Phreatobacter oligotrophus: one gene and its partners. The protein of the gene in region 1 interacts with the protein of each later gene in a pairwise test. Links are inferred from orthologs where the notes say so. Each region holds a gene or a part of one and is shown in the gene's direction. Other genes may lie near its edges.

The links.
Region 2: the proteins of C8P69_RS16685 (region 1) and C8P69_RS11265 interact in binary tests that used the Escherichia coli proteins (3 or more experiments, as listed by UniProt). The link is inferred for Phreatobacter oligotrophus from one-to-one orthologs.
Region 3: the proteins of C8P69_RS16685 (region 1) and sfsA interact in binary tests that used the Escherichia coli proteins (3 or more experiments, as listed by UniProt). The link is inferred for Phreatobacter oligotrophus from one-to-one orthologs.

The regions. Positions count from the first base shown.
Region 1 is NZ_PZZL01000007.1:214,644-217,637, reverse strand. Bases 74-2,915 are described here. They hold C8P69_RS16685 (glutamate-5-semialdehyde dehydrogenase), read left to right. Parts: upstream 74-763; coding sequence 764-2,068; downstream 2,069-2,915. Other genes in these bases: C8P69_RS16675 (response regulator), read left to right, coding at 2,794-2,915; C8P69_RS16680 (nicotinate-nucleotide adenylyltransferase), read left to right, coding at 2,146-2,721; C8P69_RS16690 (divergent polysaccharide deacetylase family protein), read right to left, coding at 74-585. Outside these bases: more of C8P69_RS16690, read right to left, coding at 1-73; more of C8P69_RS16675, read left to right, coding at 2,916-2,994. UniProt on the Escherichia coli protein: Catalyzes the NADPH-dependent reduction of L-glutamate 5-phosphate into L-glutamate 5-semialdehyde and phosphate. The product spontaneously undergoes cyclization to form 1-pyrroline-5-carboxylate.
Region 2 is NZ_PZZL01000004.1:304,270-307,420, forward strand. Bases 50-3,048 are described here. They hold C8P69_RS11265 (sulfate/molybdate ABC transporter ATP-binding protein), read left to right. Parts: upstream 50-989; coding sequence 990-2,108; downstream 2,109-3,048. Other genes in these bases: cysT (sulfate ABC transporter permease subunit CysT), read left to right, coding at 50-195; cysW (sulfate ABC transporter permease subunit CysW), read left to right, coding at 188-1,051; C8P69_RS11270 (NAD(P)-dependent oxidoreductase), read right to left, coding at 2,161-3,048. In the rest of the region: more of cysT, read left to right, coding at 1-49. UniProt on the Escherichia coli protein: Part of the ABC transporter complex CysAWTP involved in sulfate/thiosulfate import. Responsible for energy coupling to the transport system.
Region 3 is NZ_PZZL01000009.1:162,733-165,601, forward strand. The notes cover bases 119-2,835. They hold sfsA (DNA/RNA nuclease SfsA), read left to right. Parts: upstream 119-978; coding sequence 979-1,692; downstream 1,693-2,835. Other genes in these bases: denD (D-erythronate dehydrogenase), read left to right, coding at 119-971; C8P69_RS18780 (MaoC family dehydratase), read left to right, coding at 1,782-2,285; C8P69_RS18785 (aminotransferase class V-fold PLP-dependent enzyme), read right to left, coding at 2,360-2,835. In the rest of the region: more of denD, read left to right, coding at 1-118; more of C8P69_RS18785, read right to left, coding at 2,836-2,869. UniProt on the Escherichia coli protein: Binds to DNA non-specifically. Could be a regulatory factor involved in maltose metabolism.

The DNA.
Region 1 (2,994 bases):
GGGCGCGAAGGCGAAGGAGACCGCGCCGGGCAGCTTGGTCATCGCCTCGGCGGTGCTCTGCTGGCTGATGCCGAGGCCGCCGATGAGGATGGCGACGCGCGGCTGGGCCGGATCGGCGCCGGGAGGCAGGCGCACGGCGCGGGCATAGACGTCGCGCGGCCGGCTGCCGTCGGGGGCGACCCGCGGCAGGATTCCCTGCGCCGTGCGCTCGACGAGGCGCGGGTCGAGGCCGGCCGTCTGTTCGGGCGGCGGCGCCGCCACCCGCACCTGGCGGGACTGACCGGACATGCCGTCGATGATGGAGATGGTGTTGCCCGGCTCCTCGGCCGGCGTGGCGGCCGGCGGGGGAGAGGCCTGCTGCTGCGGCGCCGGTTCGGCGGACCGCGGCGGGGCGGCTGCGATGGCGGCGATGGCGCGCGGCTCGCCGCCGAGCGGATTGTGGATGAAGGCGATGGCGCCGGCGATGCCGAGGATCATCACGCCGACCACGCCGGCAGCGATCGGCACGAGCGGAAGCGCCGGCCACCGCCGCTTCGTCTCCTGGTCGCTGGCCACCCCGAGCGGGGCATTGAGGTCGTCGGTCATGGCGCCCGTGTCGGCGCGGTTCGGATCACCGCTCCCCTAGATCACGGGTCAAGCGTTAAACCCCGGTTAACCAAACCGCCGAAACCCTCCACCTTCCCCTGCGGCCTCGGTGATTTTACCTGTTTTGCCGGCCGTGCTACGCACGGTCCCCTAGAGGACCAGGGAAGCGGGGCGTGCGATGAGCGCGACGACCTTCGCCGGCGTCGCCGCCATCGGCGAGGCGGCAGGCACCGAAGAGCAGATGCTGGAGATCGGCCGCAAGGCGAAGGCTGCCGCGCGGCGCCTCGCCCTTGCGACGCCGGCCCAGAAGGATGCTGCCCTCGCCGCCATGGCCCAGGCCATTCGCGCCCGCTCCGCCGCCATCTGCGAGGCCAATGCCGAGGACGTGGCCGAGGCCCGCCGGCAGGGCATGACCGCCTCCTTCGTCGATCGCCTCGCCCTCGATCCGGCCCGCGTCGAGGCCATCGCCGCGGGCCTCGACCTCGTGCGCTCGCTGCCCGATCCCGTCGGCGAGGTGATGTCGGCCTGGGACCGGCCGAATGGCCTGCGCATCGAGCGCGTCCGCGTACCGCTCGGCGTCGTCGGCGTCATCTACGAGAGCCGGCCGAACGTCACGGCCGATGCCGCAGCGCTCTGCCTCAAGTCGGGCAATGCCGCCATCCTGCGCGGGGGTTCGGACAGCTTCCGCTCGTCGCGGGCGATCCACCAGGCCATCGCCGCGGGGCTGGAGAAGGCGGGCCTGCCGGCCGCCGCCATCTCGCTCGTGCCGACCCGCGACCGCGAGGCCGTCGGCCTCATGCTGCAGGGCCTCGGCGGCACGATCGACGTCATCATTCCGCGCGGCGGCAAGAGCCTCGTCGCCCGCGTCCAGGCGGAGGCCCGCGTGCCGGTCTTCGCCCATCTCGACGGCAACAACCACGTCTATGTCCATGGCGCGGCGCCGCTCGGCATGGCCCGCGACATCGTGCTCAACGCCAAGATGCGGCGCACCAGCGTCTGCGGCGCGGCGGAAACGCTGCTGGTCGACGAGGCCTGCGCCGGCACCCACCTGAAGCCGCTCGTCACCGCCCTCATCGATGCGGGCTGCGAGGTGCGCGGCGACAGCCTCACCCGCATCGTCGATCCGCGGGTCAAGCCGGCGAGCGAGGAGGACTGGTCCACCGAGTTCGGCGACGCGATCATCGCCGTGAAGGTGGTCTCCGGCCTCGGCGACGCCATCGCCCATATCGAGCGCTACGGCTCGCACCACACCGACGCCATCGTCACCACCGACCAGGTGGCCGCCGACCGGTTCCTCGCCGAGGTGGACAGCGCCATCGTGCTGCACAATGCCTCGACCCAGTTCGCCGATGGCGGCGAGTTCGGCTTCGGCGCGGAGATCGGCATCGCCACCGGCCGCATGCATGCCCGCGGGCCGGTGGGCGTCGAGCAGCTCACCACCTTCAAGTACCGGGTGCGCGGCGCGGGACAGACCCGTCCGTGAGACCGCAGGGCAGCCGCATTGCCCGCCGCCGGCCGCGGCCGGGCGCCCGCCTCGTCCTGCCGCCGCATGCGCCGGGGATGCGGATCGGCCTGTTCGGCGGATCCTTCAATCCGCCGCATGAGGCGCATCGGCTGGCGGCGCTGGCAGCGCTGAAGAAGCTCGGCCTCGACGCGGTCTGGTGGCTGGTGAGCCCCGGCAATCCCCTGAAGAGCGGCCGGGGCCTCGCCCCGCTGGATGAACGCATCGCCGCGGCGAAGCGCCTCGCCCGCCACCCGCGTATCGCCGTGACCGGCATCGAGGCGGCGCTCGGCACCCGCTACACCTCCGACACGATCGCCGCGCTCAAGGCGCGCTGCCGCGGCGTGCGCTTCGTCTGGATCATGGGGGCGGACAACCTCGCCCAGTTCCATCTCTGGCAGAACTGGCGCGGCATTGCCGCCATGCTGCCGCTGGCGGTGATCGACCGCCCGGGCGCCAGCCTTCGCGCCAGCGCCGGTGTCGCGGCCCAGACCCTCGCCCGCCATCGCCTCACCGAAAGCGACGGCCTGCTGCTCGCCGATGCCCGCCCGCCGGCCTGGATCTTCCTGCACGGATTGAAGTCGCCGCTGTCCTCGACGGCGCTCCGCGCAAAAATGCAACTTCATTCAAATTGACTCGATCGGCTTAGCCGGGGTTCAAGCCGCGGCCCCTAGTGTGCCCCCAACAGCCACAGGGGCGGCGGACACATGAACGGCCTGATTTCCAAAAAGGCGGAACAGCTTCTGTCGAGCGTCGACGTGCTGATCGTCGACGACAACCAGTTCATGCGCAAAGTCGTGCGCAACATCCTCACCAATATCGGCATCAAGACGATCCACGAGGCCGCCGACGGCCTCGCCGGCCTAGAGCACATCCGTGTCCACGCGCCGGACATCGTCATCCTCGAC
Region 2 (3,151 bases), on another replicon or contig:
TCGGTGATCTTCATCGCCGGCAACATGCCCTTCGTCTCGGAGATCGCGCCGCTGCTGATCATCGTGCAGCTGGAGGAGTTCAACTATGTCGGCGCCACCGCCATCGCCGTGGTGATGCTGGCCATCTCCTTCACCAGCCTCCTCGCCATCAATCTCGTGCAGGCCTGGTGCCTGAGGCGCTACGGCCATGTCTGACGCGCCCAACGCCGGCTTCCGGTCGCCGCTCCAGGAGCCCGCGCCCGTCCGCTGGCTGCTCATCCTCCTGGCGGTCGCTTTCCTCGCCCTCGTCGTGCTGCTGCCGCTGGCGGCGGTCTTCGCCGAGGCACTGCGCAAGGGTCCCCAGGCGGCGCTCGCCGCCTTCGATGATGAGGCCACCTGGTCGGCGGTGACGCTGACGCTCACCGTCGCGGCCATCACCGTGCCGGCCAATCTCGTCTTCGGCGTCGCCGCCGCCTGGGCCATCGCCAAGTTCGAGTTTCCGGGCAAGAGCCTGCTCATCACGCTCATCGACCTGCCCTTCTCGGTCTCTCCGGTGGTCTCGGGCCTGGTCTTCGTGCTGGTCTTCGGCAGCCACGGCCTGCTCGGACCGTATCTCTCGGCCTGGGACATCAAGATCATCTTCGCCCTGCCGGGCATCGTGCTGGCGACGACCTTCGTGACGCTGCCCTTCATTGCCCGCGAACTCATTCCGCTCATGCAGGAACAGGGCACGGCCGAGGAGGAAGCGGCGCTCACCCTTGGCGCCTCGGGGCTCAAGGCCTTCCTCACCGTGACGCTGCCGAACATCCGCTGGGCCCTGCTCTACGGGGTCCTGCTCTGCAACGCCCGCGCCATGGGCGAGTTCGGCGCCGTCGCCGTCGTCTCAGGCCATATCCGCGGCCTGACCAACACCATGCCGCTCCATGTGGAGATCCTCTACAATGAGTACAATTTCGTTGGCGCCTTCGCGGTTGCCACCCTCCTCGCCCTCCTCGCGCTGGTCACGCTCGGTGCAAAGTCCCTCCTCGAATGGCGATACGGCGACGCGCTCGCCGGCAAGGGCCGACACTGAGACGGCCGCCACGGCCATCGCCGTCCGCGGCGTCGCCAAGGATTTCGGCGGGTCGAAGGCGCTGGACGGCATCGACCTCGACATCCGCCCGGGCGAACTTCTGGCGCTGCTAGGACCCTCGGGTTCCGGCAAGACGACGCTGCTGCGGGCCATTGCGGGCCTCGAACCCCTGACCGCCGGCTCGGTCCATTTCGGCGGCGAGGACGCGACGGGCTTGCGCGTGCAGGACCGCAAGGTCGGCTTCGTCTTCCAACACTATGCCCTGTTCCGCCATATGAGCGTCGCCGACAACATCGCCTATGGCCTGACCGTCCGCCCGCGAGCCCTGCGTCCGCCGCGCGACGAGATCCGCCGGCGCGTCGAGGAGCTCCTCGAGCTCGTCCAGCTGCCCGGCATCGGCAAGCGCTTTCCCGGCCAGCTCTCCGGCGGCCAGCGCCAGCGCGTGGCGCTCGCCCGGGCCCTTGCCGTGGAGCCGCGGGTGCTGCTTCTCGACGAGCCCTTCGGCGCGCTCGACGCCCAGGTGCGCAAGGACCTCAGGCGCTGGCTGCGTGACATCCACCAGCGTACCGGCCACACCACGGTTTTCGTGACCCACGATCAGGAGGAGGCCGTCGAGCTTGCCGACCGCGTCGCCATCCTCAATCGCGGCCGTCTGGAACAGCTGGGATCACCCGACGACATCCTCGACCGCCCGGCCAATGCCTTCGTCGCCGGCTTCGTCGGCCAGGCCGTAAGGCTCGATGTGACGGTGGCGGACGGTTTCATCCGCGCCGGCGGGATCGCGCTCGGACCGGCCCCGGCCGGAGCGTCCGGCGGCCCGGCCGCGCTCTTCCTGCGCAGCAGCGACGTCGATGTGGTCGCCCCGGGAGCCGGGACGGCGACCGGCACGGTCACCGCCATCACCCGGGCCTCGGCCAGCCGCCGCCTGGAGATCCGGCTCGCCGACGATCTGCCGCCGGTCGAGGCCGATGTGGGACTGGACGTTCCCGTGGCGCGCGGCGACACCGTGGCGCTGAGGATCCGGACCGGGCGGCTGTTTGCGCTCCCCTCGACCTGACGGGAGCGCAGCGTTGGGCGCTCCCACCGGGAGCGCCCTCCGAGACTTGGGATCAGGCGCCGCGCTTGACGGTGTAGGTCGGCATTTCCATGCAGTCCTTGCCGCCCCATCCTGCGGCGCTGGCCTCGTCGAACACCGCAAGCGCAGCCCCGGCGACGGGCAGCTGGTATCCCTTGGAGCCGGCCTCGGCGATCATGGTGCGCAGGTCCTTGCGCATGCCGTCGCAATCGAAGAACCCGGGGCCGAGCGCCTTGCCGCCGAGCGCCTCGGCCACGGTCGCGCCCCGGGCCTTCAGGACATTCGGGGCACCCGAGGTCTCCTGGAAGATCTCGATCATCTTGGCACGGTCGATGGGGAGATGTTCACACAGGGCGAAGGCCTCCCCGAGCGCTTGCCAATAGACCGCGAGCGGCAGGTTGATGGCGAGCTTGAAGCTGGAGCCGGCGCCGACCTCGCCCACATGGTCGAAGCGGCGGCACAGCGCCTCGAGAACCGGCCGCGCCCGCTCGACCGCCGCGGCGTCACCGCCGGCAAAGCCGATGAGCTGGCCCTTGAGGGCAGGCCCGACCGTGCCGCCCACCGGGCATTCGACGAAGGCCGCACCGGCCGCGGCGACATCCCGCGCGAGGGCCTGCTCCGTCTGCGGGCGGACCGTGCTCATCTCGATGAAGAGCTTGCCCGCGACGGCGCCTGAGAGCAGGCCGTCGCGGCCGCGATAGACGGTCTCGATCGCCTCGGCATCGGTGAGGATCGTGATGATCACGTCGCAGAGGCTCGAAAGGGCTGCCGGCGATGCGGCCACCGTCGCACCCCGGACCCTCAGCGGCTCGCATTTCTCGGCGCTGCGATTCCACACCACCACGCTCGCGCCGGTCTCGATGAGGCGCTGCGCCATGGCGGCGCCCATCCGGCCAAGCCCGGCCACTCCGATCGTCGGCATTCATCCACCCTCGTATCCGGATGCCTTCCGCGGCCTTGCGGCCGCCGTCTGGCACCTCTGATTGTCCTGTCGCGCAAACCTGCGTCGGACGGCGCAGCCTGAG
Region 3 (2,869 bases), on another replicon or contig:
TCGGCGCCGCCGGCATGATCGGCCGCAAGCTCACCGAATGCCTGGTGAAGGACGGCGGGCTCGGCGGCCAGCCGGTCACCGAACTGTCGCTGGTCGACGTGGTGGCGCCCGAGGCGCCTGCCGGCTTTTCCGGCAAGGTGACGAGCTGGGCCGTCGACATCTCCTTTCCCAACACCGCCGGCCCCATGGTCGCCGGCCGCCCCGATGTCATCTTCCACCTCGCCGCCATCGTCTCCGGCGAGGCCGAGGTCGATTTCGACAAGGGCTACCGCATCAATCTCGACGGCACCCGCCAGCTCTTCGAGGCGATCCGCCAGGAGGGCGTGAAGGCGCCCTATCACCCGCGCGTCGTCTTCACCTCGTCCATCGCCGTCTATGGCGCGCCCTTCCCCGACGCCATCCACGACGAGTTCTTCCTCACCCCGCTCACCAGCTACGGCACGCAGAAGGCCATCGGCGAACTGCTGCTCGCCGACTATTCGCGCAAGGGCTTCTTCGACGGCATAGGTATCCGCCTGCCGACCATCTGCGTGCGCCCCGGCAAGCCCAACAAGGCGGCCTCCGGCTTCTTCTCCAACATCATCCGCGAGCCGCTGGTCGGCCAGGAGGCGATCCTGCCCGTCGGCGAGGACGTGGTGCACACCCATGCGAGCCCGCGCTCGGCGGTGGGCTTCCTCATCCATGCCGCGACCATGGACACGGCCCAGCTCGGCTGGCGTCGCAGCCTCGCCATGCCCGGCGTCGCCGCTTCCGTCGGCGAGCAGCTCGAGGCGCTGCGCAAGATCGGCGGCGACAAGGCGCTGAAGCTGGTGCGCCGTGAGCCGGACGAGCTCATCATCCGCATCGTTTCCGGCTGGTCGCGCCGCTTCGACGCCAAGCGCGCCGCCTCCCTCGGTTTCAAGGCGGAGACGAGCTTCGAGGAGATCGTCCGCGCCCATGTCGAGGACGAGCTCGGGGGCAAGGTGGCCTGATCCGCCCATGCGCTTCGTCTCGCCGCTCGTCCCCGGCCGCCTGGTCAAGCGCTACAAGCGCTTCCTGGCGGACGTGATCCTCGACAGCGGCGAGGCGATCACCGCCCATTGCGCCAATCCCGGCTCGATGATGGGGCTCCAGGGCGAGGGCAACCGCGTCTGGCTGTCAAAATCCGACAATCCCGCGCGGAAGCTCAGCCATTCCTGGGAACTGGTGGAGGCCGATGTCGGCTTCGGGCCGGAGATGATCGGCATCAACACCGCCCATCCCAACACCCTCGTCGATGAGGCGATCCGCGACGGCACCATTACCGAACTTACCGGCTACCCGGACCTCAAGCGCGAGGTCGCCTATGGCAAGGCGAGCCGCGTCGACATGATGCTGAGCGGGGGGAATCGTCCACCCTGCTATGTCGAGGTGAAGAACGTCCACCTCATGCGCCAGCCCGGCCTTGCCGAGTTTCCGGATTCGGTGACGGCGCGTGGCGCCAAGCACCTCGAGGAGCTCGGCGACATGGTCGCAGCCGGCCACCGGGCGGTGATGGTCTTCCTCATCCAGTATGGCGGCGCGGAGACCTTCGCGCTGGCCCGTGACATCGACCGGGCCTATGGCGAGGCCTTCGACCGGGCGCGTGGCCGCGGCGTCGAGATGCTGGCCTATCGCTGCCACCTGACGCCCGAGGCGATCACCGTCGCCGGGCGCGTTCCCATCGCCGAATGAGCCGCCCCCGTCCGGCCGGGTTGTCGCCCGCCCCCGTCTGCGGCATGAGCGTGGCCAAGGCGCGAGGGCCGCGACCGATGGAGTGAGCGATGAGCGTGAAGCCGGGCTGGCAGGGCCGCTTCTTCGAGGATTTCGAGATCGGCGACGTCTACAAGCACCCGCTCGGGCGCACCGTCACCCAGGCCGACAACATCTGGTTCACGCTGCTGACCCAGAATACCGCCCACCCGCATTTCGACGCGAACTATGCGGCCAATACCGGCTTCGGCAAGCAGCTGGTCAATTCCTGCTTCACCATCGCGCTGGTCACCGGCCAGTCCGTCACCGACATCAGCCAGAACGTCTTCGCCAATCTCGGCTGGGACGAGGTGCGCCTGCCGCACCCGGTCTATGAGGGGGACACGATTTACTCGGAGAGCGAGGTGCTGGAGAAGCGCGATTCCGGCTCGCGGCCGGAGGTCGGCATCCTCACGGTGCGCACCAAGGGCTACACCCAGGCCGGCGACGTGGTGATCACCTTCAAGCGCACGGTGATGGTCTATCGCCGCGGCCAGGGGCCGGGCGGCAAGCACCGGCCCGAGCCGAAGGCGTGAGGGGCAGGGGTCCAGGCCGGTTGCCGCCCATTCGGGCGGAGCGCTGTGGGGGGCCCGGTTCAACTCGCAGTCGATCAGCGTCCTCTTGAGATCTGGTTGACGGCGGAGGCCAGACGGTCGATCTCAGCATCGGTGGTCAGGTAGCTGACCGATGCTCTGACGATGGCCGGCAGTTGCCGGGCCCGCATGTCGAACGGCGTATAGGCCTCGGCGATGGCTCCCACGGTGATCGCGTCTGCAGCAAGCCGGTCACGGACGCTCGCCGGCGTATGGCCCTCCACGGTAAAGCTGACAATCGATGAGCGAACCGGTCCGGCGTCATGCACGGTCACACCGGGAAGCCCGGCCAGCACCGCGCGCAGCGTGGAGGCTTGCCGGTCGATTCTCTCGCGAATTGCCGGAACGCCGAGCTTCAGGGTTGCGCGGATCGCCACACCCAGCGCCAGTTGCAACGCAAACGGATTTTCGCCGGTCTCGAACCGTCGGGCATCGTCCCGCAGGGTTGCGCCATCGGGCCCGTAGGGCGCCGACACGACATCGAGGTAGGGGGGCTCCAGTCGGCTGAGAAACGACTTCCGCACATA